Regions from separate parts of the Glutamicibacter sp. NPDC088483 genome, predicted to be linked through region 1. Evidence: predicted binding sites of a transcription regulator. Region 1 holds the regulator's gene; the other holds the start of a gene.
What was found. The regulator Rex, encoded in region 1, represses fermentation and respiration genes when NADH is low (regulators of the CRP and FNR family bind a similar motif). The targets are predictions, from matches to a motif close to CTTGTGAANNNNTTCACAAG.
Positions count from the first base shown of each region.

Region 2: the regulator Rex is predicted to act here: its motif matches at 10,271-10,290, upstream of ACIP6G_RS05065 (glyceraldehyde-3-phosphate dehydrogenase).

Region 1 covers NZ_JBIVMP010000001.1:675,121-687,210, forward strand. Annotated here, with positions in the region: gene ccsB (c-type cytochrome biogenesis protein CcsB) at 1-722, opposite strand, end outside; gene ACIP6G_RS03290 (cytochrome c biogenesis protein ResB) at 715-2,343, opposite strand; gene ACIP6G_RS03295 (cytochrome c biogenesis CcdA family protein) at 2,343-3,098, opposite strand; gene ACIP6G_RS03300 (TlpA disulfide reductase family protein) at 3,107-3,730, opposite strand; gene ACIP6G_RS03305 (histidine phosphatase family protein) at 3,737-4,399, opposite strand; gene ACIP6G_RS03310 (hypothetical protein) at 4,574-5,350, shown strand; gene ACIP6G_RS03315 (redox-sensing transcriptional repressor Rex) at 5,457-6,131, opposite strand; gene ACIP6G_RS03320 (glutaredoxin family protein) at 6,159-6,404, opposite strand; gene ACIP6G_RS03325 (HAD family phosphatase) at 6,467-7,273, shown strand; gene ACIP6G_RS03330 (30S ribosomal protein bS22) at 7,376-7,474, opposite strand; gene ACIP6G_RS03335 (helix-turn-helix domain-containing protein) at 7,614-7,838, opposite strand; gene gdhA (NADP-specific glutamate dehydrogenase) at 8,095-9,438, opposite strand; gene ACIP6G_RS03345 (ArsR/SmtB family transcription factor) at 9,629-10,072, opposite strand; gene ACIP6G_RS03350 (acetoin utilization protein AcuC) at 10,168-11,337, opposite strand; gene ACIP6G_RS03355 (potassium transporter TrkG) at 11,543-12,090, shown strand, end outside.
Region 2 covers NZ_JBIVMP010000002.1:174,977-187,066, forward strand. Annotated here, with positions in the region: gene ACIP6G_RS05010 (ATP-binding cassette domain-containing protein) at 1-1,180, opposite strand, end outside; gene ACIP6G_RS05015 (hypothetical protein) at 1,311-1,823, shown strand; gene ACIP6G_RS05020 (dicarboxylate/amino acid:cation symporter) at 2,122-3,402, shown strand; gene epsC (serine O-acetyltransferase EpsC) at 3,585-4,169, opposite strand; gene cysK (cysteine synthase A) at 4,312-5,247, opposite strand; gene msrA (peptide-methionine (S)-S-oxide reductase MsrA) at 5,375-5,902, opposite strand; gene ACIP6G_RS05040 (Nif3-like dinuclear metal center hexameric protein) at 6,035-6,988, shown strand; gene ACIP6G_RS05045 (VOC family protein) at 7,001-7,384, shown strand; gene ACIP6G_RS05050 (YaaA family protein) at 7,459-8,238, opposite strand; gene ACIP6G_RS05055 (dihydrolipoyl dehydrogenase family protein) at 8,356-9,798, shown strand; RNA gene rnpB (RNase P RNA component class A) at 9,871-10,226, shown strand; gene ACIP6G_RS05065 (glyceraldehyde-3-phosphate dehydrogenase) at 10,446-11,903, shown strand.

The DNA of each region.
Region 1 (12,090 bases):
TCCTGGCCAGCGGCCAGCCGGTTCATGCGAGCATGCTGTACCAGCTGCAGCACATTCATGGCGAAGCTGATGGCGAACAGTGCCGACGCCAGGACGGCGATGGAGACGTGAATGACGATCCATGGCGACTGCAGGGCAGGAACGAGGTGGCCAACCGGTGTCGGGAAGCCGATGGTGGCACCGCACAGCATCAAGGTGACCAGGCCGGAGATGAAGGATCCCATGAAGCGCAGGTCCTTGAAGATCAGCACCAGCAAGAAGACCAGAGCCACCAGGAATGCACCGGTGGACAGGAACTCGTACATGTTGCCCCAGGGCACTCGGTGCGCGGCTATCGCACGGGAAACCACGGCACCGCCGTGCAGGGCAGCGGCCAGCCACATCAGCACCACGGCAATGCGAGCCGTGGGGCGCTTGGCCGACAACTGCGTGTACTCCATCTTGTCGGTCACGATATGCTCGCCGACGTTGTCGGCACGCACAGCGGCACCCCGGCGCGAACGGGGCTTGGTGCCCACGGCGCCGCCGGCGCTAACCAGCAGTTCCTCGTCGCGCTTGAGCGCTTCGGAATCCATTTCGCTGATGGACTTGTTGGTCTTTGCCAGGTCCAAGGCGAAAATGATGAAGACCACTCCGTAGACCATGGCGGCCAGCAGCATGAACAACTGGCTGTATTCACCCAGCGTTTCATTGATTGGCGCTAATGCCCCAGCGTTATCCATTTACTGCTCCTTGGTTCTGCTCCTGGCTTGCCAATGGCCAAGCCTTGTCAAAGATCTTCTGTAGTTCTGCAGCTTCGCGTTCCAGACGCGGATCCTCGCCACGTGCCAGCAGTGCGTACTCGATACTACGCTTGCCGTTTTCTTGTTTCAGCTTCACCCAGACGCGGCGTCGCGGGGTGAACAGCGAGACCGCAAGGCCGATTAGCGCCAGACCTGAGAAAATGCCGATTGGCAGCTTGCCCGGGTCATGATTGATGTCCAATGCGACGAAGCGCTTGAGGTCTTCAAAGGTAATCGAGCCCTTGCCGTCGGGCAGTTCGTAGGTCTGCCCCGCTTCGAGGATGATGCCGCCGGCATCCAAATCACGGCTGTTCAGCGGTTCCATCTTCTCCGTGTCCAGCACGAACACGTTTTGCGGGTTGCCGTCGTCAAGGCCCAGATTCCCGGAGTACGAGTTCAGGTGCAGCTGGGGGTTGATGGCGTTGGGGTCGCCCGAGATGCCGAAGCCGTTCTCATCCACTAGTGCGGTTGGCAGCAAGAAGCCCTGGAAGCCGAGCTGCGATGGCTCGGCGTCCGGAACCTTCAGCACGAACATCGAGGTGTAGACCGAATCCTGCGGAATGGAAACCGCCGGGCCGGAATAGGAGACGTTGCCGTTGCCATCCTTGACGGTGATCACCGGGGCGTAGCCATTGCCGACCAGGTACACGTCACCGCCGCTGATCCGCAGCGGATGGTTGACCTTCAGTTCCTGCTTCACTGGCTCGGCATCTGCCGATTCGCGCACCTTGACGTGGGCGGTGAAGTCCAGCGGCTGTCCGAAATGCGATTCGGATTCGCGGTCGAAGATGATGTCGAATTTGTCCAGAGTCACAGCAAAGGGCGGCAAATTATCGGCATTGAAGCCGGTGCCCGGGGTGAAGGAGTCGTAGGCCACCAGCGAATTCACGAAGGTCTCCCCCTCGACAACCACGCGCTGCCCGGTGTAGCCCAGGGCTCCGCCGATCGCGGCCGAAGCCAGTACGCCCATCAGCGAGATGTGGAAGAGCAGGTTGCCGATTTCGCGGGTATACCCGCGCTCTGCGGCAACCGAGGCCCCGGTGGCATCCTCGCGGCGTTCGACACGGTAGCCGCGCTTCTTCAGGATCCTGAACGAATCCTCGATGACCTGCTGGTCATCGGGCGTATCCGTCTCGCCTTCCAGAATTTCATGCGAGCTGTACTGGGGAAGTCGTTCCAGGCGCACCGGGGTCCTCGGCGGCGGGGTGCGCAAGGCTTTGGCGTGCTTCTTCACACGCGGGATGATGCAGCCAATCAGCGAGACGAACAGCAAGATGTAGATCGCGGAGAACCACACCGATGAATACACTTCGAACATCTGGAAGCGATCCAGCCATGGACCAGCGGTGGTGTGCTGTTCCAGGTACTGGGCTACAGATTCGGGGTTGGCGTCGCGCTGCGGGAAGATCGATCCCGGTACCGCAGCAACGGCGAGCAGCAACAGCAAGAACAAAGCTGTCGGCATCGATGTCAGCTGGGTCCAGATCCAACGCATGGAACCCATGAATCCCAGGGCAGGCGCGTCGCCAGTTCCCTTGGAATTCCGTTGTTGTTTCGCCATTAAATTGGCAACCTCACTTCATTGGCAAACCAGTTTTGCAGTTCTGCTACCCATGTTCCCCACAGACCGGTCACCATGACCAGTCCCAAGGCAATGAGTAGTCCCCCGCCCAAACGCATGATGAAAACCTGGTGCTTGCGGAAGAACGCCAGCGCCTGCATGCCGCGCTGCAACCCCATCGCAATCAGGATGAAGGGCAAACCCAATCCGAGGCAATAGAACACAGTCAGCAGCGTTCCACGCCCTACGTTCGCGTCCACACCGGTGGACATGATCAGTACCGCACTCAAGGTGGGGCCGATGCACGGTGCCCACCCCAGGCCGAAGGTCAGCCCCAGAACCGGGGCACCCCACAGGCCTGCAGGCGGTTTCCTGTGGATCTTGCGGTCACGCTGCATCCAGGAGAAGCCGCCCATGAACACGATGCCCATGAAGACCACGACCAGGCCCAACGCCTGGGTGACCCAGGAGCCGTTGAACCTGAGCCACGCGGAGGCCTGGCTGAAAAGCACGCCCGCTGCGATGAAGACCACGGAGAATCCCAGGACAAAGAGCAGTACGCCGGAGACCACGCGGCCGCGCCGGTGCTCCTTCAGATCCGCACCAGTCAACCCGGTGACGTAACCGAGGTAGCCCGGCACCAGCGGCAGGACGCAAGGCGAAAGGAAGGAGACCAGCCCGGCCAGCAGTGCTACTGGGGCAGCCAGCAGCAACGACCCGTCCAGGACGATGTCGGCAAAGGGATTAGTGGTCACTGATCAGCTCACAACTCTTCGGTCAGAGCGGAGTCGATCAATGACTTCAGGGTGCCAGGCTCTACGGCACCGATCACGCGGGCACGGACACGGCCCTGGCGGTCCAGCACCAAGGTGGATGGAACCGCTTGCAACGGGACGTACTTGGTCATCGCCAGCTGGATGTCCCCGGAGGTATCCTGTACCGACTCATAGGGGATCTCGAAAGTGCGCTCGAAGGCCTTCGCCGCTTCGGCTTCATCGCGTACGTTGACGCCAATGAATTCGACTTTCTCGCCGAAGCCTTCAGCGATTTCCTTCAGATCCGGTGCCTCGATGCGGCACGGAGCGCAGGCGGCATACCAGAAGTTCATGACTACGGGCTTGCCCTGCCACTGCGTGAAGTCGATATCGGTGCCATGGTAGGTGGTGGCCTTGAGGGCAACCGGTTCGCTGCGCTTGGAAACTTCGTACTCTTCCACGGCGCCGTCGCCAGCGATGTAGTTCTTGCCGTCGCCGCTGTTTGCTTGCGCGGTCAGCGCATCTTCCTTGCCGCTGCAGGCAGCCAAGGGCACCACGGCGGCGGCAACCATGAGCGAACGCAACATGGTGCGGCGGCTCAAGTGGCGAGGATTAGGCACAGGATCTGTCATTTTGCTTTAGGCTCCAGGGATATTCGCCGCGCCGGCAAGCAGCTCGGGGCACGGCTCGGTGTAACGCACGGAGACCAATTCGTCTCCCTCAAAATCAAAGCTGGTGATGGAAGCCAGAGTGCACTCGCGCTGGCGCGGATCGTGCCACAGCGGCTTCTTCTCGGCGGCGCGGCGCGTAACCCAGATCGGCAGCTGGTGGCTGACGATAATGACTTCCGCTCCTTCGCCGTGCTCGGCGAGGGCGGCCTTGCGGTGCTCATCCATGGCCAGGCGCATGCGAGCAACCTGCTGGGCATATGGTTCGCCCCATGAAGGCTTCAGCGGGTTGACCAGCAGCGGCCAGTACTTCGGCTGACGCAGGTGCTCCGCAACCTTGGACAGCCCTTCCAGCTTGTTGCCGGCTTCGATAACCCGCTCGTCGGTGTGGACCTGCAGATCCAGAGCACTGGAGGTCGGCGCGGCTGTCTGCTGGGCTCGCAGGAGCGGTGAGGCCACCAGGCGCACTACGTTGCCGCCTTCTGCTTGGCGCTTGGCAAAATATTCTCCTGCCCCATCGGCCATCTGGAATCCGAGTTCCGAGAGCCCGAAGCCGGGGATCCTGCCGTAGAGCATACGGTCAGGGTTGAAAACTTCCCCGTGGCGCAACAAATGGACGGTCGATAAAGGCATGCCTCCAGTGTCTCAAATATTCGGTGCAAATTAGCCATATTGTGGCCACCGTCAACTATTCACAGGACACGCATTGGAATCCCATATGGAAAAACCATCCTTTCGGAGGGGTTGCTCACAACCGACTGCCACTACGCTTAGTTAATAAGACAGTTCGACCCAGAAGGACGCATCATGAGCGACAACGATCCTAACCAGCCGGGCCAGCCCAACAACCCGGGCCCTTCCGGCCAGGGTTCATCGCAGAACCCGTACGGCGAAAACCCCTACGGCCAGCAGCCCTCGCCGTACGGCCAGAACCCGTACGGTCAGAATCCGAATCCTTACGGGCAACCGCAGGCACCGGGCTACGACCAGTATGCCCAGCAGGGAGGTTACGCCGGCGTGCAGCCGCCGACCGAGCGGCCACGGACCTTGGCTATCGCCTTTGGCTTGATCATGCTCGCGGGCATCTTCAGTGCCCTCGCCAGCTGGCTGATGACCAACTCCAACATGATGGCCAACATGATTGGCCAGCAGTGGTCGCTGGTGCAAGAAGAGTTCCAGAACCAGATGCAAAGCACCCCGGGCATGGAGCAGGATCCACTGGTTGAACAGATGATGGCAAGCCCTGAGGCCTTCATGGCCCAGATCAATTCCATGATGTCGACCTTCGTGATTATCTCCATGATCATCACCTTGGCCCTGTATTTCCTGGTGGGCTTCTTCGTTGGCCGCGGCGTGGGCGCCATGCGAATTATCGCCACGATCCTCGGTGCGCTTTCACTGCTGAATCTGGTGACTATCGTTCCAATGATCAGCATGTTCGCTGACACTCAAGCCGGAATTATCAACGCTGTCTACGTTGTGGGCATCTTGTTGGGCATTGCAGGCGTGGTCTTCGCCTGGTTGCGCCCTTCTTCGCAATACATTGCGCAGCGCCGCCAGGCTCGCCTGGCCGGCTTCCGCTAAACGCATGGCCGAGCCTCTTCGCGAGGCCCTGCAGGGACAATAAAGGCGTAGCCGCTCCATCCACCCAAAGGATAACGCGGCTACGCCTTTTCTCGTCTGCGCGGCTTCAGCCTTGAACGGCGAGGTATGCCAGGATCTGCAATTCAGTGGAAAGATCAACGCGCCGCAGGTTCATGCCCGCGGGTACGCGAAGCGGCATCGGTGCGAACGAGAGCACCGAGCGGACCGAAAGCGCGGCCAGTTCGTAGACCAGGTCCTGCGCAGCATCGCCCGGAATTGCCAGAACAGCGATGTTGATTTCTTCGCGTTCAACCACTGCGGCCAAGTCCGCGATCGCTTCCACGTGCAGCTCGCCGACCGGCCTGCCGACCAGTGCGGGGTCGATATCCAGGATCGCCTTGACGTTGAAGCCACGAGTCCTGAAGCCTGCATATCCGCTGAGCGCGCGCCCCAGGTTACCGGCGCCGAGGATGGCCACACGCCAGTCCTGGTTCAGGCCGAGGGTGCGGCTGATATGTTCTGCCAGTTCGCGGACCACGTAGCCCACCCCGCGGGTTCCGTAAGAACCCAACCAGGAAAGGTCTTTGCGCAGGATGGAGGGGTTCACTCCAGCTTCCTTGGCCAGCACCCCGGAACTGGTGCGTTCCAGGCCCTGGGCTTCCAAGGCGTTCAGCGCGCGCAAGTACTGGGTCAGTCGAGCCAGCGTGGCCTCAGGCAGGACCCGGGCTTCAAGCTCTGACATCTTCGTTCTCCCGCACTTTTCGGTGCTCTTGAAGAGCACAACGCATTTTCATTTATTCGGCAGCGGCTAGCTGCTCAGTAGTCGTTCCAGACGCTGTGCGTCGATGTGCCAGAAGTCGCGGACTTCTCCGTTGATCAGCAGAACCGGCACTTCCTCGTGGTGCTTGGCCAGCAATTCAGGGTGCTGGTCAATATCCAGTTCGGAAAACTCCATATTCAACCGGCCAGTCACCTCGGCCACGGTTGCGCGTGCGGCCTGGCACAGGTGGCAGCCTTCTCGAACCAACAGCTGGATCTGATTCAAAGTACTCACCTGCCTATAATCTCACGAGCCGTAACCGCCCTTAAACTTGGCAATGAAATAAACTGGATCAAATGTCTTCCATCGATCATCACCCCAGCCCGAATTCCGCCCTGGCTCCGGACACGGTCGCCGCTTTCTTCGATGTAGATAACACCCTTGTGCGCGGTGCATCGCTGTATCTGCTGGCCCGGAAACTGCATGAGCGCCGCTTCTTCCAATTCCGCGAAATCCTCTGGTTCGCGCTCAAGCAGTTGCGCTTCGCCGCGCGCGGTGAGCACCTAGGGGACATTCACCAGATTCGCGACCGTGCGTTGATGATGGTCCGAGGGATCCCGGTGTCCGAGATCGAGAAGATCGGCAACGAGATCTATGACGAATACATCGAACCCAAGCTATGGACCGGTACGGTAGCCATTGCTCGCCAGCATCGGACGGTGGGCCGTGAAGTCTGGCTAGTCACTGCCACTCCCCTGGAAGTGGCGAATGTCATCTCGCAACGTCTCGAACTTACCGGTGCATTGGGCACTGTAGTGGCCAGCGAAGACGGTTTCTACACCGGAGCGCTGGCCAGCCCGATCCTGCACGCTGCGGAAAAAGCGCAAGCGGTGCGCACCCTGGCGAAGGCTCGCGGCATCTCGCTGTCGAAATCATGGGCATACTCGGATTCCTACAATGATGTTCCCTTGCTTGAAGCTGTGGGACACCCCGTATGCATCAATCCCGATGCGCGGCTTCGCGCCTACGCCAAGCGCCGCGGCTGGCAGGTCTACGATTTCCGCACCGGCCAGCGAGCCGCCAAACTAGGCCTGAAGGCCGCTGGAGTGCTTGGTGCGCTCTGGGCGGCGCGACGGTCCATTCTGCGCCGTTCCGGCTCTTAGGCCGGCGCTGGGCGGCTTTGGATAAAGCAATCGCCACCGTTCAACAGTTTCACTGTGAAGCGGTGGCGATGATTGCCAAGCGGCAAATGCTCAGAAGTAGATTTACTTCTTATTACGACGCTGGTGGCGGGTCTTACGAAGCAATTTGCGGTGCTTCTTCTTCGACATACGCTTGCGGCGCTTCTTGATAACAGAGCCCATAGTGGTTCCTCACAAACTAAATAAATGCGTCAACCCCAAATGCCTGCTTGCGCGCGAGCCCAAGGACAAGGTTGACCGGACGTTAAACGTTCCTTAACAGATTACCCGCTTTTCGGTCATGCTCTGACCATCGCGCGGACTATCGACCGTAAGAACCGGTACCGTGCTGCGGATCAATGGCCGCGGCATTCAGATATGATTCCACGGCGTTTTCCGGAACGCGATAGGAGCGACCGAACTGAACAGCAGGCAAATCACCGGCGTGGATCAGCCGATAAACGGTCATTTTGGAAACGCGCATCATGTCGGCCACTTCGGCCACAGTCATGAAACGGGCTCCGGCAAAATTCTGTTTATCCGTCATGCGGGATATTCTCCTGACGCTGATCTCTTATTCGTCGCGTTAATTTTGCGAAGATGAACTTACACGACTTTGGATCAACATCGGCGGTTCAGGTTCACGTTCGCTTTGTACTAGTCTAATCGCACTTTTGTAACTTTTGCATCACGAAACACACACGTGACCATCTGAATCACATTTTTTGATGCCTGAACGAGACAATCCGCGTGATTTCACCGGGTCCCCAATGAATTCACGCGGATTGCAGCGCTGCAGATTATTAGATGACGCCCTGTGCGAGCATTGCGTCTGCGACCTTCACGAAGCCCGCGATGTTGGCGCCGGCGACGTAGTTCCCCGGCATGCCGTACTCGTCTGCAGTAGCAGCACAGCTGGTGTGGATGCCGACCATGATCTCAGTCAGGCGACGCTCGGTGTGCTCGAAGCTCCATGCATCGCGGCTGGCGTTCTGCTGCATCTCCAGAGCCGAGGTAGCAACACCACCAGCGTTGGCAGCCTTGCCCGGGCCGAAGAGCACCCCTGCATCCTGGAAGATCGAGGTCGCTTCAGCGGTAGTAGGCATGTTGGCGCCTTCGGCCACTGCGATGGTGCCAGCAGCAACCATCTTCTTTGCGGCCTCAGCGCCCAATTCGTTCTGGGTTGCGCAGGGCAGCGCCACGGTGCCTGCAACGTCCCAGACGCTGCCACCGGCAACGTACTTCACCTTCTTGGTGCCACGGCGTTCGGCATACTCGGAGATGCGGCCGCGCTCAACTTCCTTGATCTGACGCAGCAGATCCAGGTCGATGCCGCCCTCGTCAACGATGAAGCCGGCCGAGTCGGAAGCCGTAACGACCTTCGCTCCCAGTGCCTGCGCCTTCTCGATGGCGTGGATTGCCACGTTGCCCGAACCGGAAACGACCACGCGCTGGCCATCGAAAGTCTGGCCGCGGGTCTTGAGCATTTCTTCAGTGAAGATCACTGCGCCGTAGCCGGTGGCTTCCGGGCGAACCAGGGAACCGCCCCAGCTCAAGCCCTTGCCCGTCAGCACACCGGACTCGTAGCGGTTGGTGATGCGCTTGTACTGGCCGAAGAGGTAACCGATTTCGCGGCCGCCAACGCCGATATCGCCGGCTGGCACGTCGGTGTATTCGCCAATGTGGCGGTAGAGCTCAGTCATGAAGGACTGGCAGAAGCGCATGACTTCGCCATCGGACTTGCCGCGCGGGTCGAAGTCCGAGCCGCCCTTGCCGCCGCCGATGGGCATGCCGGTCAGGGAGTTCTTGAAGATCTGCTCGAAGCCCAGGAACTTGACGATGCCAAGGTAAACCGATGGGTGGAAACGCAGACCGCCCTTGTATGGGCCCAGAGCCGAGTTGAATTCAACGCGGAAGCCGCGGTTGATCTGCACGCGGCCTTCGTCGTCAACCCATGGCACTCGGAAGATGATCTGGCGTTCAGGTTCGCACAAACGCTGCAGGATTGCGGCTTCGGCGTATTCAGGATGCTTGACCGATACAGCTTCAAGGCTGTCGAATACTTCCGTGACGGCCTGGTGGAATTCTGCTTCGCCGGGATTGCGGCGGAAGACTTCGTCGCGAATCGTCGCTAAGTGCTTATCCAAGTTTTTCTCCTCATCACTTGGGGCAGGCACAGGCGCACAAGGGGCCTCATTGCCGGCGTCACTGCCCCGCACACGAGAATGCCATGCTGGGCATTCTGAACAAAATTTTCATGTTATAAAACAGGATTGCGCGCGTAACTTAAAAGATTGACCATATTGCACGGTTGCAGCGCCGATGACTGGACAAGAGCTAGCGCCGACGCCCGAACCGCGGAAGTTTCTCGAAAAACTCTTGCGCACGTCCAGTAACTTGTTCCAGGCCTTGGCCAACGCGCCGCCCGATCTGCTGAGCCGTTGGATTCGATACCGCTGCCAGCTGCCCCTCGGCTTCGGCCTGCGTGGTTACTAGCTCTTGGCCCTCCGGTTGGGCAGGTACCAAATCGGCGCACCAGCGCACGAGGTCTTCCAGCGCTGAGGTATCAATGCTGTAGATGCGCCGCTGCCCGGCAGCGGCCATGCTCACGAGTTCAGCTTCGCGCAGCACCTTCAAGTGCTTGGAAACAGTCGGCTGCGAGATCTCCAGTTCAGTGACCAGAGTGCCCACTGCTTTCGGCTCGTTCTTGAGCGCTTCTATAATCTTTCGTCGGGTTGGTTCAGCCAACGCCGAAAACACTTCATCAATTGCCACACACATAACCCTAACGGCATATGAACGGTTGGCAATCGATTTCCATGCCTAAAATGCTGTGAAGTCTCGCCTCTGTCTCCGGTGGCCGCAGCCATGCGAGGCTAGTCGAACCATGGATCGAGCCCGAAAAGCGGGAATATCTCCTTGCGTGTAGCAATGATGGTTCGGTCTACCGGATCGGCCGGATCAAAGCCGACTTCCCAATTGCGCCACCACAGCTGAGCGTCATCGCCCATGAGGTAAGGCATGGCACGGCCGTACCTTTCCAGAACGTAGCGGCGGAAGGTCTCGGGAACATAGGTACGCAACGGCACCGGCTTGCCGGCAACAATCGCCGTCAGGTGGGTCCAGGTACGCGGCACGACGGCGGTGACGTTGTATCCCCCGCCTCCGGTAGCCAACCACCGGCCTTCGCACAGCTCATCTGCCAACTGGGATATGTCCAGGGCCGCCTGGCGTTGCGCATCAACAGACAGCTTCAAATTGGTCATGTCATCATCGCGGTGCGCATCGCAACCGTGCTGGGAGACGATGATTTCCGGCTTGAAAGCGCGTACCAGCTGCGGAACGATCGCATGGAAGGCACGCATCCACCCGGAGTCCCCGGTCATTGCCGGCAGAGCAACATTTACTGCGCTGCCTTCGGCGTTCTTGCCGCCAATTTCATTGGCGAATCCCGTACCGGGGAACAGCGACAGCCCGGATTCATGGATGGAAATGGTCAGCACGCGTTCGTCATCCCAGAAGATCGACTCGGTGCCATCCCCATGATGCGCGTCCACATCGATGTAGACCACGCGTTGGGCACCCTGTTCCAGCATGCGATGGATCGCGGCAGCAGCGTCATTGTAGATGCAGAAACCGCTGGCCTTGCTTTTCGCGGCGTGGTGCATGCCACCGGCGAAGTTCACCGCACGGACCACGTCTTGGTCCATGATGGCTTGGGCCGCTGCTACCGAACCGCCAACAATGCGCCCGGCGGCTTCATGCATCCCGGCGAATACCGGGTCGTCTTCGGTGCCCAAGCCGAATTCTTCGGCAACGAGTGTTGGATCCTTGCTCACCCGCCGCACCTGATCGATATAGCTCTGGTCATGGACGGAGCCGATGACCGCATCGTCGGCAATATCCGGAGCCTGTATCGTGACGTTCGGCGCATCGAAGATATCCAGCTCATCGCTGAGCCGATAGGTCAGTTCTAGCCGTGAAGGGTGCATGGGATGCCAGTCGCTGAATTTGTACTTCAGATACTCTTCATCCCACATCACCATGGTGGGCCGTGGGGCATGCTGCGGATCTAACACGATTTCAGGCTACCCGATAGTGACCCAACTCATGAATTCATGGCAGTTTGCGCGGCTTGTCGGGTCTTTAGCCGGGCAACACAAGCGTTTAGCGGTGGAAACGCGTAAATTACTAGAAGGACTTCAAATCCTCATGGCAAAGAACTGTTCCCCAGGAAACGGCGAGTAATAAATGAGCACAGCCAGTGCATCGGGCCCCAGCGCCCGGGCAGCTGAAATGCGCGAACAGCGACGCAAGAAATGGCTGACCGTTCGCATCGCAGTTGCGGACTTCACCGTGCGCTCCCCCGCGCGCTTGACTCTTGGCGCCTTCTTGCTGGCAATCACGTTGTTCACCTCCCTGCTCGCGGCGCCGTTTTCCTCGGCCACGGGGGAAGCCACCGCGCTGCATGACGCATTATTCACCGCTGTGTCGGCAGTTTGCGTTACTGGCCTAACGACCGTCTCCACCGCTGTGCACTGGTCATTCGCCGGTCAGCTGATCATGCTGGTCGCAACGTTCATGGGCGGCCTGGGCATTTTGACTCTGGCCTCCATCATGTCCCTGGCGGTATCCCGCAAGCTGGGCGTGCGAGCCAAGCTGATGGCGCAGAATTCGATGAACAGTTCTGGAGCCTCAGCCCTGGGCGAAGTAAGCTCATTGCTGCGCATCGTGATCCTCACAGCGATCAGCCTGCAGGCGGTCATCGCGCTCTTTCTGATCCCGCGCTTCTACATGCT
Region 2 (12,090 bases), on a different contig from region 1:
GCACGGTATTGCCCTTGTCCCGAAGGCTAGCCAGCAACCCGTTCATCCGCTGGATGTCATGGGGATGCAATCCAACGGTGGGCTCGTCGAAGACATACGTGACATCACTGAGCGATGATCCAAGATGCCGGATCATCTTCACGCGCTGGGCTTCGCCGCCCGAAAGCGTCCCAGCCGGACGGTCGAGCGAAAGGTATCCCAACCCCAAATCCACCATGGATTTGAGTACTGCTTTCAAATTGGTGGTCAGTGGCGCGGCATCCGGGATCTGGATCTTCTCCAGGGTTTCGAGCAGCTCGGAAACCTGCAGGGCAGTCATGTCCGCAATTCCCAAGGAATTGATCTTCGAAGCGCGAGCGGCCTGGCTGAGCCGTGATCCGGCGCAGGCAGAGCACGGTGCGGTGGTGGAGATGCGTTCGATCCAGGCACGAATATGGGCTTGCTTGATCTCCCTGCCCGAATGGATGTAATTGGACTTGATGCGCGTGACCAGACCGGAGTAGCTCATGTTGGCCCCATTGAGTTTGACTTTGCCTGCTTCTTCGTGGAGCAAGCGGTCAAGCATGGCACTGGGCATGTCCCTGAGCTTCATGTCCAGATCTGCCTGCGTGCCGGCAGTCAGCGTCTGCCACAGCCAGGAATCCGGGGCAAAGTTCGGCGCCTTGATGGCTCCCTCGTTCAGTGTCTTGTCCCAATCCAGCAGCTCATCAAGGTCGATGCTCGCCTCGGTGCCGAAACCCTCGCACACCGGGCACGCGCCCTGGCCGAGATTAAACGAGTACGCGCCAGCGCCGCCGGCGCTCGGAGTGGAATAACGCGAATACAGAACGCGCAAGAGCGAATAGGCATCGGTCGCCGTGCCCACGGTAGAACGCGAATTCGCACCCATGCGTTCCTGGTCGACCACGATGGCCGTCGAGAGGTTTTCCAGCACTTCTACGTCAGGCCGGGGCATCGAGGGCATGAAGCTCTGGATGAAGGTCGTATACGTTTCATTGATCAGGCGCTGGGACTCTGCGGCAATCGTGCCGAACACCAGGGAGGACTTGCCCGAACCGGAAACACCGGTAAACGCGGTAATGCGCCGTTTTGGAATATCGACGTCAACACCTCGCAAGTTGTTTTCCCGGGCTTGGCGTACTCGAATGGTGTCATGGCTATCGGCAGGGTGCTGGCTCATGCCCCTAGCCTACTGAGAAATGCCCCAACCGACACCTGCCATAGGACAGCGGACTTGCAAACGCTGCCGATTCCGGTGGAGTATCGAACCCACAAGGAATCAGCGACCCCCTGCGAGAGCGGAGAAATCCATGCCGGACGCACCTAGGAAACTACTCAAGCTCAGTTCGGTGGCGGCGCTGGCCGGGTGCCTTGCGCTCGCCGGTTGCGGCAGCACGGCAGGTGGCACCGCAAGCCAGGAGCCGTCAACTCCTGAAGCCAGCCCAACGCAGTCCGCATCGCCAACGGCATCCTCTCCCGGGGATGCCGGGGAGTCGGAGCAATCTGGAACTGTCGGAGGCCAAGAGCTGGGCAAGCTCCCATCGAGCGCTACCGAGTATGCAGATGCCCTGGTCGTCGCTTGGGGCAATGGAAATGAAGCGCAGATGCAACAGCTGGCCACCGATCAGGTGGTCGCCTTGCTCACCGGGCATTCGGCGGCGGGCGGACCGAACTGGTCGCAAACGGGCAGCGATGCCGGAGCCGGTTCGGTCTTCGTGAGTTATGAAAATGCCGATGACGGATCCGTGCTCAACCTCCGCGTACAAAGCCAGGTGGTGGGCCAGGGCCAAGAACAAGGCGTGGTCGAAGCGAACTTCGAATAATCAATGAATCCAAGCCAGGGCGGGACTGCTTAATGGGGCAGACCCGCCCTGCTGCCGTTAAAATCGCCGAATATTCAACTCACGAACCCCTGCTGCACCAGAGATCGAACCTGATTGAGCGTGTTGCGATTTACGGTAGAGAATATTCGGCAGAAGGGCGTATTCTCGTAACACTCAATCCATTCACAGGATTTCGGTGTAACAAAAATTACGTCTATCATGATTGAGGCGTGCGCCACGACACACTTGTGGCCCGTCCAACAGTGCGCTCCGATCCCTAACCGTTTAAAGGACATTCATGAAGCTGCTGAAATCTATCCCACTGCTTGGCTGGGTGCTCGTTGCCATCCTGCTGGGTATTCTGCTTGGCCCGGTTATGCCGGTGTGGCTAGGAAGCGTATTCCTGACCTACAACTCGATCTTCTCCGGATTCCTTGGGTTCATCGTGCCGTTGATCATCTTCGGCTTGGTGGCACCGGCTATCGCTGAACTCGGCAAGGGCGCAGGAAAGTGGTTGGGCATCACCGCGGTTATCGCCTACGCCTCCACCCTGTGCGCGGGACTGCTCGCGTACTTCGTGAGCCGTTGGCTATTCACCAAGTCGCTTTCCGGCGGTGGCGTCGAGGAAGTTGGCGCAGGCGAAGGATCAGGTTTCGAACCGTATATTTCCCTGGTCGGCAGTGCGGGCGAAGCGGCAACCGAAATCGTGCTGACTCCGCTGATGGGCGTCATGACTGCACTGGTACTGGCATTCATGCTGGGCCTGGGCCTGACGGCCTTCCGATCCACCGTGATCTTCCGTGGGACAGTGGAGTTCCGCAGCATTATCGAGATGGTGATCCGCCGTGTGATTGTTCCAGCGTTGCCGCTGTTCATCTTCGGAATCTTCCTGGATCTGTCCGCTGCCGGGGACGCCGTCACCGTGGTGCAGAAGTTCCTCTTCGTCGCCGTGGTCTCCTTCGCACTGACCCTGGTTGTCCTGCTGGTGCAGTACTCCATCGCTGGGGCGATGAACAAGCGCAACCCGCTGGCTGCACTGTGGGGCATGCGCAATGCCTACTTCACCGCCTTGGGTACCTCATCCTCGGCTGCAACCATTCCGGTGACGCTGGAATCAGCCAAGAAGAATGGTGTTTCCGACACGGTAGCCGGCTTCGTCGTTCCGCTGTGCGCCACCATCCACCTTTCAGGCTCGATGGTCAAGATCACCTGCTTCTCCATCGCGGTGCTGCTGCTGACCGGTGGCGACGTTTCCTTCGGCGCCTACTTCCCATTCATCCTGATGCTCGGCGTCATGATGATTGCGGCACCAGGCGTGCCAGGTGGCGCTATCGCCGCCGCTGCCGGACTGCTCGCACAGATGCTGGGCTTCGGCGAGGTCGAAGTCGGCCTGATGTTCGCAGCCTACATTGCCCTGGATAGCTTCGGCACCGCAACCAACGTGACCGGTGACGGCGCGCTGGCCATGATCATGCACAAGCTGACCCGTGGCAAGCTCGGCGCCCAGCCCCAGGATCCTGAGGACGAGGTCGTAGAGCTTGCCGATGGCACCGAAGCTGCGGACCACAAGCTGGCCTAAACGGCTTCCATCACTCGCATAGGCATCGATGCCCGGTACCAGACTCGCAGTGGTACCGGGCATCGATGTTTTGCTTTGCCCGCAAGGATCGGGGCGAAAGCGAAAACCCGCCCAGCAGGCGGACCGTGGCCGATCCGTGTGCTGGGCGGGTTTGCTTTGCCGCAGTGGCAGGAGAAATAGAACTAGATCCACATGGCCGGGTCGATGTACTCGGCCGGGTCTACTGCAGGCTTGCGTTCTTCGGGCCTGCGCGGACGGTTCTGTGCGGGGATTCCGGTGACAATCGAGCCTTCGGGGGCATCCTTGACGACCACGGCGTTCGCGCCGATGGCGGAATCCGCGCCGATCACGATCGGGCCGAGCACCTTGGCCCCGGCACCGATGACCACGCGGTCACCGATGGTCGGGTGGCGCTTGACCTTGGCCAGTGAACGGCCGCCGAGGGTCACCCCGTGGTACAGCATGACGTCATCGCCGATTTCGGCAGTCTCGCCAATGACGATGCCCATGCCGTGGTCGATGAAGAAGCGGCGCCCAATGGTGGCGCCGGGATGGATCTCGATCCCGGTCAGGGCGCGGTTCGCCTGGGATAGCAAACGCGCTGGCCACTTCAGCGAGGGGTTCTGCCACATCTTGTGGGCCAACCGGTGCAGCCAGATCGCGTGCAGTCCGGAATACACGAAGAAGTTTTCAGGATCGCTTCGCGCTGCCGGATCGTGCTGGCGTGCGTTGGCCAAATCCTCACGCAGGCGGGAGAAAAAACTCATGAATACTACCTTAGGGGTTGCGGTTCGCTCGGGGACAATCCGCAGATGTCGCACAGCAAATCGGCGCGAGCTGCACCGATACAGGTCTCTCTATAGACCCAACAGTGGCTCGCGCCGATTTATTCTGCTTCTGCAAATTTACTTAGCCGCGGATGTCGTCGAAGAGCAGGGTGGAGATGTAGCGTTCACCAAAGTCAGGGATGATCGCAACGATCTGCTTGCCGGCGTTTTCTTCACGCGCGGCGATCTGTACCGCACCCCAAACGGCTGCGCCAGCAGAGATGCCGCCGAGGATACCTTCCTTGACGCCCAGCGCGCGAGCGGTCGATACCGAATCCTCGATGCTGGCATCCAGGACTTCGTCGTAGAGCTCGGTGTCGAGCACCTCGGGGATGAAATTCGCTCCCAATCCCTGGATCTTGTGAGGGCCGGGCTTTCCGCCATTGAGGATCGGGGAATCCTTGGGCTCAACGGCCACGATCTTCAGGTTTGGGTTCTTTTCCTTCAGGTAGCGGCCTGCACCGGTGATAGTGCCACCGGTACCGATGCCGGCAACCAGGACATCGATCTTGCCTTCGGTATCAGACCAGATCTCCGGACCGGTGGTCTCTGCGTGGACCTGCGGGTTCGCGGTGTTGGCGAACTGCTGCGCCCAGATAGCGTTCTCGGAAGTCGCAACAATTTCCTTGGCCTTCTCCACGGCCCCGCGCATGCCGTCGGCGCCCGGGGTCAGCACGATCTCGGCGCCGAAAGCGCGCAGCATCACACGGCGCTCGGTGGACATGGTTTCAGGCATGGTCAAGATGACCTTGTAGCCGCGGGCCGCACCGACCATCGCCAGTGCGATGCCGGTGTTGCCCGAAGTGCCCTCAACGATGGTGCCGCCTGGCTTCAACGCACCAGAGGCCTCGGCTGCATCAACGATGGCCACGCCGATGCGGTCCTTGACGGAGTTCGCCGGGTTGTAGAATTCCAGCTTCACAGCGATGTTCCCTGGCAGGCCCTCGCCGACGCGGTTCAGCTTCACCAGCGGGGTGTTGCCGACGACTTCGGTGACGTTGTTGTAGATCTTGCCCATCTTGTATGCAATCCTTACGTGACTCTATGCGGCCGCAGTTGGTTGCGGCGAAATAATTGCCGGAATCTGGCGTAACCGCCGGAGACCTATGAGGTTCACAACTAACCCTAGTAGGCCAAAAGCGCGACTAGGCTTCGTTTAGCCATTGAGCGTAATATTTCCTGACTTTTGCGATCTTTGGATCGATAATCACGCGGCAATAGCCGACTTCCTGGTTTTCGGAGTAATAATCCTGGTGGATTTGCTCGGCAGGATAGAAATCTTTGGACTCTTCGAGCGTAGTGACGATCGGATTGGGGTATACGCGCGAGAACTTCTCGATGGCGTCCTGGAAGAGGCCACGCTGCTGGTCATCGAGCGGGAACATCGCCGAGCGGTACTGCGTACCGACGTCGTAGCCCTGGCGGTTCAGCGTGGTCGGGTCGTGCACGGTAAAGAACATGTCCAAGATGACTTCGGCCGGAACCACTTGCGGATCAAAGATCACGGCGACACCTTCGGCATGGCCGGTGGTGCCGCTGCAGACTTCGCGGTAGGTCGGATCCTTGGTGTGGCCACCGATGTATCCGGAAATCACGGCGTGGACGCCACGCGTTCGCTGGTACACGGCATCCAAGCACCAGAAGCAACCGCCGGCTAGTACGAAGGTGCTCAACTTGGTGTCCTGGACGTCCAGGAACGGGCTGAATTGATGAGGGGACTGAAGGCTGGGAATACTCACACAGTTCACAACGTTGCGGCGTTGCATTCTGTTCCATCCCCATGCCCACCGCGTAGGGTGGTGGGTATGCAGAGCAAGGCAGATAACTCGCAAGACCTGGGGAAGAGCAGCGATTCCCTGGATGCCTCGACGCTCAAGCCCGTTACCGGAGAAACGCCTGAGCAACCGGTGGAAGACACCTCGGTTCCGCAGACCACCTTGGGTAACGTCCTTGAAGCAGCTGAGGAACTTTGGCCAAAATCATTGGCCGAAGATTGGGACGCCGTTGGCTTGGTGACCGGACGTACCAGCCAGCAGATTTCCAAGATCGTGATGGCTGTTGATCCAACGCTGGAGGTGATCGAGGATGCAATCGAGCGTGGGGCCGATCTGCTGATCACTCACCACCCGTTGCTCCTGCGCGGAGTCACCCAGGTTGCCGGCACCAATTTCAAGGGCGAAGCCATTCACCGCCTGATCGAATCCGGAACCGCATTGCTTACGGCGCACACCAATGCCGACAGCGCCATCGGGGGAGTCAACGATGCTCTCGCCGATGCCTTCGGGCTGAAGGACTGCGTGCCGTTGATCGAGTCCAAGGACGGACTGCCAGAAGAAGGCTTGGGGCGGGTGGGCTTCTTGGAGAAGCCGATGAAGCTCGAGGATTTCGCTGAACGCGTTTACACCGTGCTCCCAGCGGTGGCTGGCGGTGTACGTGTCGCCGGAGATCGAACGGGCATCATCCGGAAGGTCGCCCTCTGCGGCGGTGCCGGCGATTCCCTGTTTGACGCGGTGCGCTCGCACCAGGCCGATGTCTACGTGACTGCTGATCTGCGCCACCACCCGGCAAGCGAGGCACGCGAAGCTGCCAGCGGCGGGTTCCCTTACCTGATCGATGTCTCCCACTTCGCTTCGGAATGGGTCTGGCTGTCGGCTGGTGCCCGCGCCTTGGGCAACGTGCTCAACGATCTTGGGCACACCGTGGAGATCGAGGTTTCCCAAGTTAATTCCGATCCATGGGACTTCGTGCTGACTCCGTAGTCAGTGAGTTCCATGCTGCATCATCTGGAAATATGGGTTGAGGATTTGGCAGCCAGTACAGCTTCCCTGGGCTGGCTGCTCACTCGCCTTGGCTATGTGGTGGATTCCCAATGGGCTGATGGCGTCAGCTATGCCCGCGACGGATTCTATATAGTCCTGGAATCCGGACCGGATGCCAAAAGGCAACGGCATGACCGCCTGACTCCCGGGCTGAATCATTTGGCTTTCCATGCTGGCACCAGGCAGGCGGTGGAAACGTTGGCTTCCCAGGCGCTGGATCACGGATTCACCCTGATGTTCCCGGAGCTGCACCCGTACGCCGGGGGACCAAAGCACTACGCGGCGTACTTGGAAGATGCTGCCGGATTCGAGATTGAACTAGTCGCAGCGCTTTGACGAAGCCGCATTAGCCATGCCAGCACGCTTCATCGGCAGGGCACCAGCCGCCTTCGGCGACTTGCCCAAGGACGCTAATTCACTGTGGTGAACTGGTGGTCCTCCGGCAGCAGGATGTTCAGCGCCAAGCCCTTCTTGTCTTCGACGAGGGACGCTTCCCACTTGGTCTGGACCAGCTCGAGCAATTCTCCAGGGTTTTCCGGTGCGACCGGTTGCTGGACCAGGAAACCGGTGACCTCTCCGCGGGTGTGCTTGGCAAAGTGCGAGACCACCTTCGGGACCCCATTGCGCATCTGGAAGACGTTGACCGCAACGGTGTTGCCATTGGCCGGCTTGTAGGCGGCCGCATAGGTGCTCGATCGCGCGTCCACGATCAGCTGGTCGCCGGCCACCGCATCCAGCACCGGAGCCAGGCGCTTCTTCCACCAGGTGGCCAGCTTGCCCAGCGGCTCGAGCTTGACCGACATGGATAAGCGGTAGGGCGGAATGCGATCGCCAAAACGCACGGCACCCCACAGGGCGGAGACCACGATGATGGATTCATCGGCGCGCCGCTGCGCTGCTTCATCCAGGTTCGCGTAGTCCAGGGCCTCGAAGAGCACCCCCGAGTAGATATCGTGCGCCTTGGCTGCGGGCTCGGTGTGCAGATTGATATTCCGCGCTACTTCCTTGGCCAGCGAGGCTCCGACTCCCAGCAGGTCCATGGCATCTTCGCGGGCTGAGACTTCAGCAAGGGCGTCAAGCACCAGGCGGCGTTCCCCGGAAAGCTCCGGAAAAGACAGGTCCTCGATTTCGAACGGAGAACCTTCGGCGTGGGCGGTCTTGCCTTCGGAAGGCGGCAACAAAATAAGCACGCGTTCCAGCTTATCGGAGTTCACCTGATCTTCTGCCCAGGGCATGTACCCGCAGCGCAGATCTGGCTAGGCTGAACCCACGACCCAGCAGCGCTTCACGCAGAGCAAGGACAGAGGATGCCCCAGCAGAACTCGAGAACTAGCCAAACTGCCTCCGGGCAGCACTGCGATTTCGACGTGATCGTGATCGGCGCCGGGCCGGCCGGGGAGAACGCCGCCGACTATGCCACCCGGCAGGGCCTGAAGGCGGCCATCGTCGAATCCGAGCTGGTGGGCGGGGAATGCTCGTACTGGGCATGCATGCCTTCCAAGGCCCTGTTGCGCAGCGGCGATGCGCTGCGCGCGGCACGCCGGGTTCCCGGGGCCCGCGAAGCGGTGACTGGTGCGCTGGATCCCGAGGCGGTGCTCGCGCGGAGGGACGCCTTCACCAGCAACTGGGATGATGCCGGGCAGGAACGGTGGCTGCGTTCGGCCGGCATCGAGTTGATCCGCGGCCGGGCGCGGCTTTCCGGGCGCGGCCTGGTGCAGGTGGCGGATCGCGAGTACTCGGCCCGGGCCGTAGTCCTGGCCACCGGATCCACTCCGGTTCTGCCTGGGATCGAGGGTTTGGCTAAAGCCAGGCCGTGGGGCACCCGGGAGGCCACTGCGGCCAAGGCGATTCCGCCGAGGCTGGCCATCATCGGTGGCGGAGTTGCCGGGGTGGAGCTGGCCTTCGCTTTCGCCTCCCTCGGATCCAAGGTCACCATCCTTGCCCGCGGGTCGCTGCTGGGCCGCGAAGAGCCGTTCGCCGGCGAGCTGGTGGCCCAGTCGCTGGCCGAGGCCGGGGTAGTGGTGCACCAGGACACCACGCCGTTGCAGGTCCACCGCGATGAGCACGGGATAGCCGGCCTCCAGCTGCCCGGAGGATCCCTCGTGGAAGCCGAGGAAGTGCTGGTCTCCACCGGGCGGCGGCCGGAGATCGGGAACCTGGGACTCGAAGCTCTCGGGGTGGACCCGTCCCGGCGGCTGCAGGTCGATGACACGATGCTCGTGGCGGGCACCAACTGGCTCTACGCCGTAGGAGATGCCAGCGGGCGCAGCCCGCTGACCCACCAGGGCAAGTACCAGGCCCGGGCCGCGGGCGAGGCCATTGCCGCGAGGATCAATGGAACCGGGGTTCTCGATGCGCCCTGGGGCAGGCATGCGGCCACGGCGGACCACCATGCGGTGCCGCGCGTGGTCTTCAGCGATCCGCAGATCGCCGCGGTCGGACCCACCGAACGCCAGGCCCTCGACGCCGGCCTGCAGATTTCGGTTATCGAGCACGATCTGGGTGCGGTGGCCGGGGCGAGCCTGCACGCCGACGGGTATTCAGGGCGGGCCAAGCTGGTGATAGACCAGGCGCGTTCGGTGATCGTCGGCGCCACTTTCGCTGGCCAGGATGCCGCGGAACTGCTGCATGCGGCCACCATTGCGATCGTCGGCGAGGTCAGCCTGGACCGGCTGTGGCATGCGGTCCCCGCCTATCCGACGATCAGCGAAATCTGGTTGCGGTTGCTTGAGGCGCAGCGGTTCGGGTGAAGCCGGCTGTGATCGAATCAGCGTTCGGAAGTGGTCTGCAGCCCACGCCCAACGCATTAGACTGGTAGTGAATGGGATGGCCAGACGGTCGCGTGGCAAGCAATTGCCCCGAGGAACGTCCGGGCTCCGCAGAACAGGGTGGTGGGTAACGCCCACTCGGGGTAACCCGCAGGCTAGTGCCACAGAAAATAGACCGCCAGGATTTCCTGGTAAGGGTGAAACGGTGGTGTAAGAGACCACCAGCACCCCAAGTGATTGGGGTGGCTAGGTAAACCCCACTCGGAGCAAGGTCAGACAGACTGCGTTATGAGGGCTGTTCGCCCCATGCAGTCGGGTGGACCGCTAGAGGCTGCCGGCAACGGCAGTCGTAGATAGATGACCGTCCCGCTTCGGCGCGACAAAACCCGGCGTATCGGCCATCCCATTCACGCTCTTCCTTCCTGCGATTGCGCCGGCATCAGCCCTTAGTGCGCTGGTGAGATGATTCACAGTCCCCGATCCTCAGTTTTTCTGCGCACGGTCTAGAATGGATCATGTACTTACGAGGATGATCCTGTTACCTCGTGCCACCGCAAAAGCAATGGTGCTTCCCACGGTGCCAACCGACTTTATGGATCTGCGAGTCGGCTGAATTGGAAGGATTTTCTGTGACCCAGCAGTCTGTCGTTGCCCAGCAAGAATGGAGCGGGCGCGAAGAGCTCGCCGAGGCCATGATCCCACTGATCGGACGTCTGTACCGCAAGAACAATGTGGTGACCTCCGTCTACGGCCGCAAGCTGATCAACCAGTCCGCCATCGACATCATCAAGGCCCACCGCGTAGTGCGCCGCATCGATGGCGAAGAGCTCGACCTGAACGACACCAAGGCCATCCTGGATGCCATCGAGGCCCTGAACGTCGGTTCGGTAGCAATTGACCTCGGCCGCGTGAACAAGAAGTTCAAGGAATCCGGTTCCGCTGATCTGAACGCCTTCCTGGCCGATGAATTGGGCGAGAAGGTTGGCCAGGCCGGCGCAACCGACGCTGAACCCCAGGACGTTGTCCTCTACGGCTTCGGCCGCATCGGACGCCTGCTGGCCCGCATCCTGATCGAGCGTGGCGGCTACGGCCTGCGCCTGCGCGCCATCGTGGTCCGCAAGGGCTCGGATGACGACATCGTCAAGCGCGCTTCGCTGCTGCGCCGCGACTCGGTGCACGGCCGCTTCGAAGGCTCGATCACGGTCGACGAGGAAAACAGCACGATCCTCGCCAACGGCACCCTGATCAAGGTCATCTACTCGAATGATCCGACCACCGTCGACTACACCGAGCACGGCATCGACAACGCCATCGTGGTGGACAACACCGGCCGCTGGCGCGATGAGGCAGGACTGTCCCAGCACTTGGCTGCCAAGGGCGTTTCCCGCGTTCTGCTGACCGCACCGGGCAAGGGCGATCTGAAGAACATCGTCCACGGCATCAACGATTCGTGGATCACCGCAGAAGACAAGATCGTTACCGCTGCATCGTGCACCACCAACGCCATCACCCCAGTGCTCAAGGCCCTGAACGACAAGTTCGGTGTTACCCACGGGCACGTCGAGACCGTTCACTCGTTCACCAACGACCAGAACCTGATCGACAACTTCCACAAGGGCGAGCGCCGCGGCCGTTCGGCAGCGCTGAACATGGTGATCACCGAAACCGGTGCCGCCAAGGCAGTGGCCAAGGCCCTGCCGGAGTTCGAAGGCAAGCTGACCGGCAACGCCATCCGCGTACCGACCCCGGATGTCTCCATGGCGATCTTGAACCTGAACCTGGAGAACGGGACCACCAAGGAAGAGCTCAACGCCTACCTGCGTGAAACCTCGCTGACCTCCAGCTTGCACAAGCAGATCGACTACATTGATTCGCCTGAGGTTGTCTCCACCGACTTCGTCGGCTCGCGCCGCGCCGGCATCGTTGACGGCCTGGCCACTATCGTGTCCGGCAAGAACGCTGTCGTCTACGTTTGGTACGACAACGAGTTCGGCTACTCCTGCCAAGTTGTTCGCGTCATCGAATCGATGGCCGGCACCCACCCGGCTGCAGTGCCTGCAGTGAAGGCTGAAGCCGTCACCGCCTAGGACCCCGCTGCTTGCAGCTGAAGGGACCATCCCAACGCATTGCGCGCTGGGATGGTCCCGTCTGCTATTCCATCCGGGCGGCACGACGCCCTCCAAAAGGGCCTCCCGGGTCCAGCGCACCAACGAGAACCAGCACCTGGCCAGCACCTCTCCAGCAAAGTCCAGGCAGGTCTCGACCTTTGCGCGC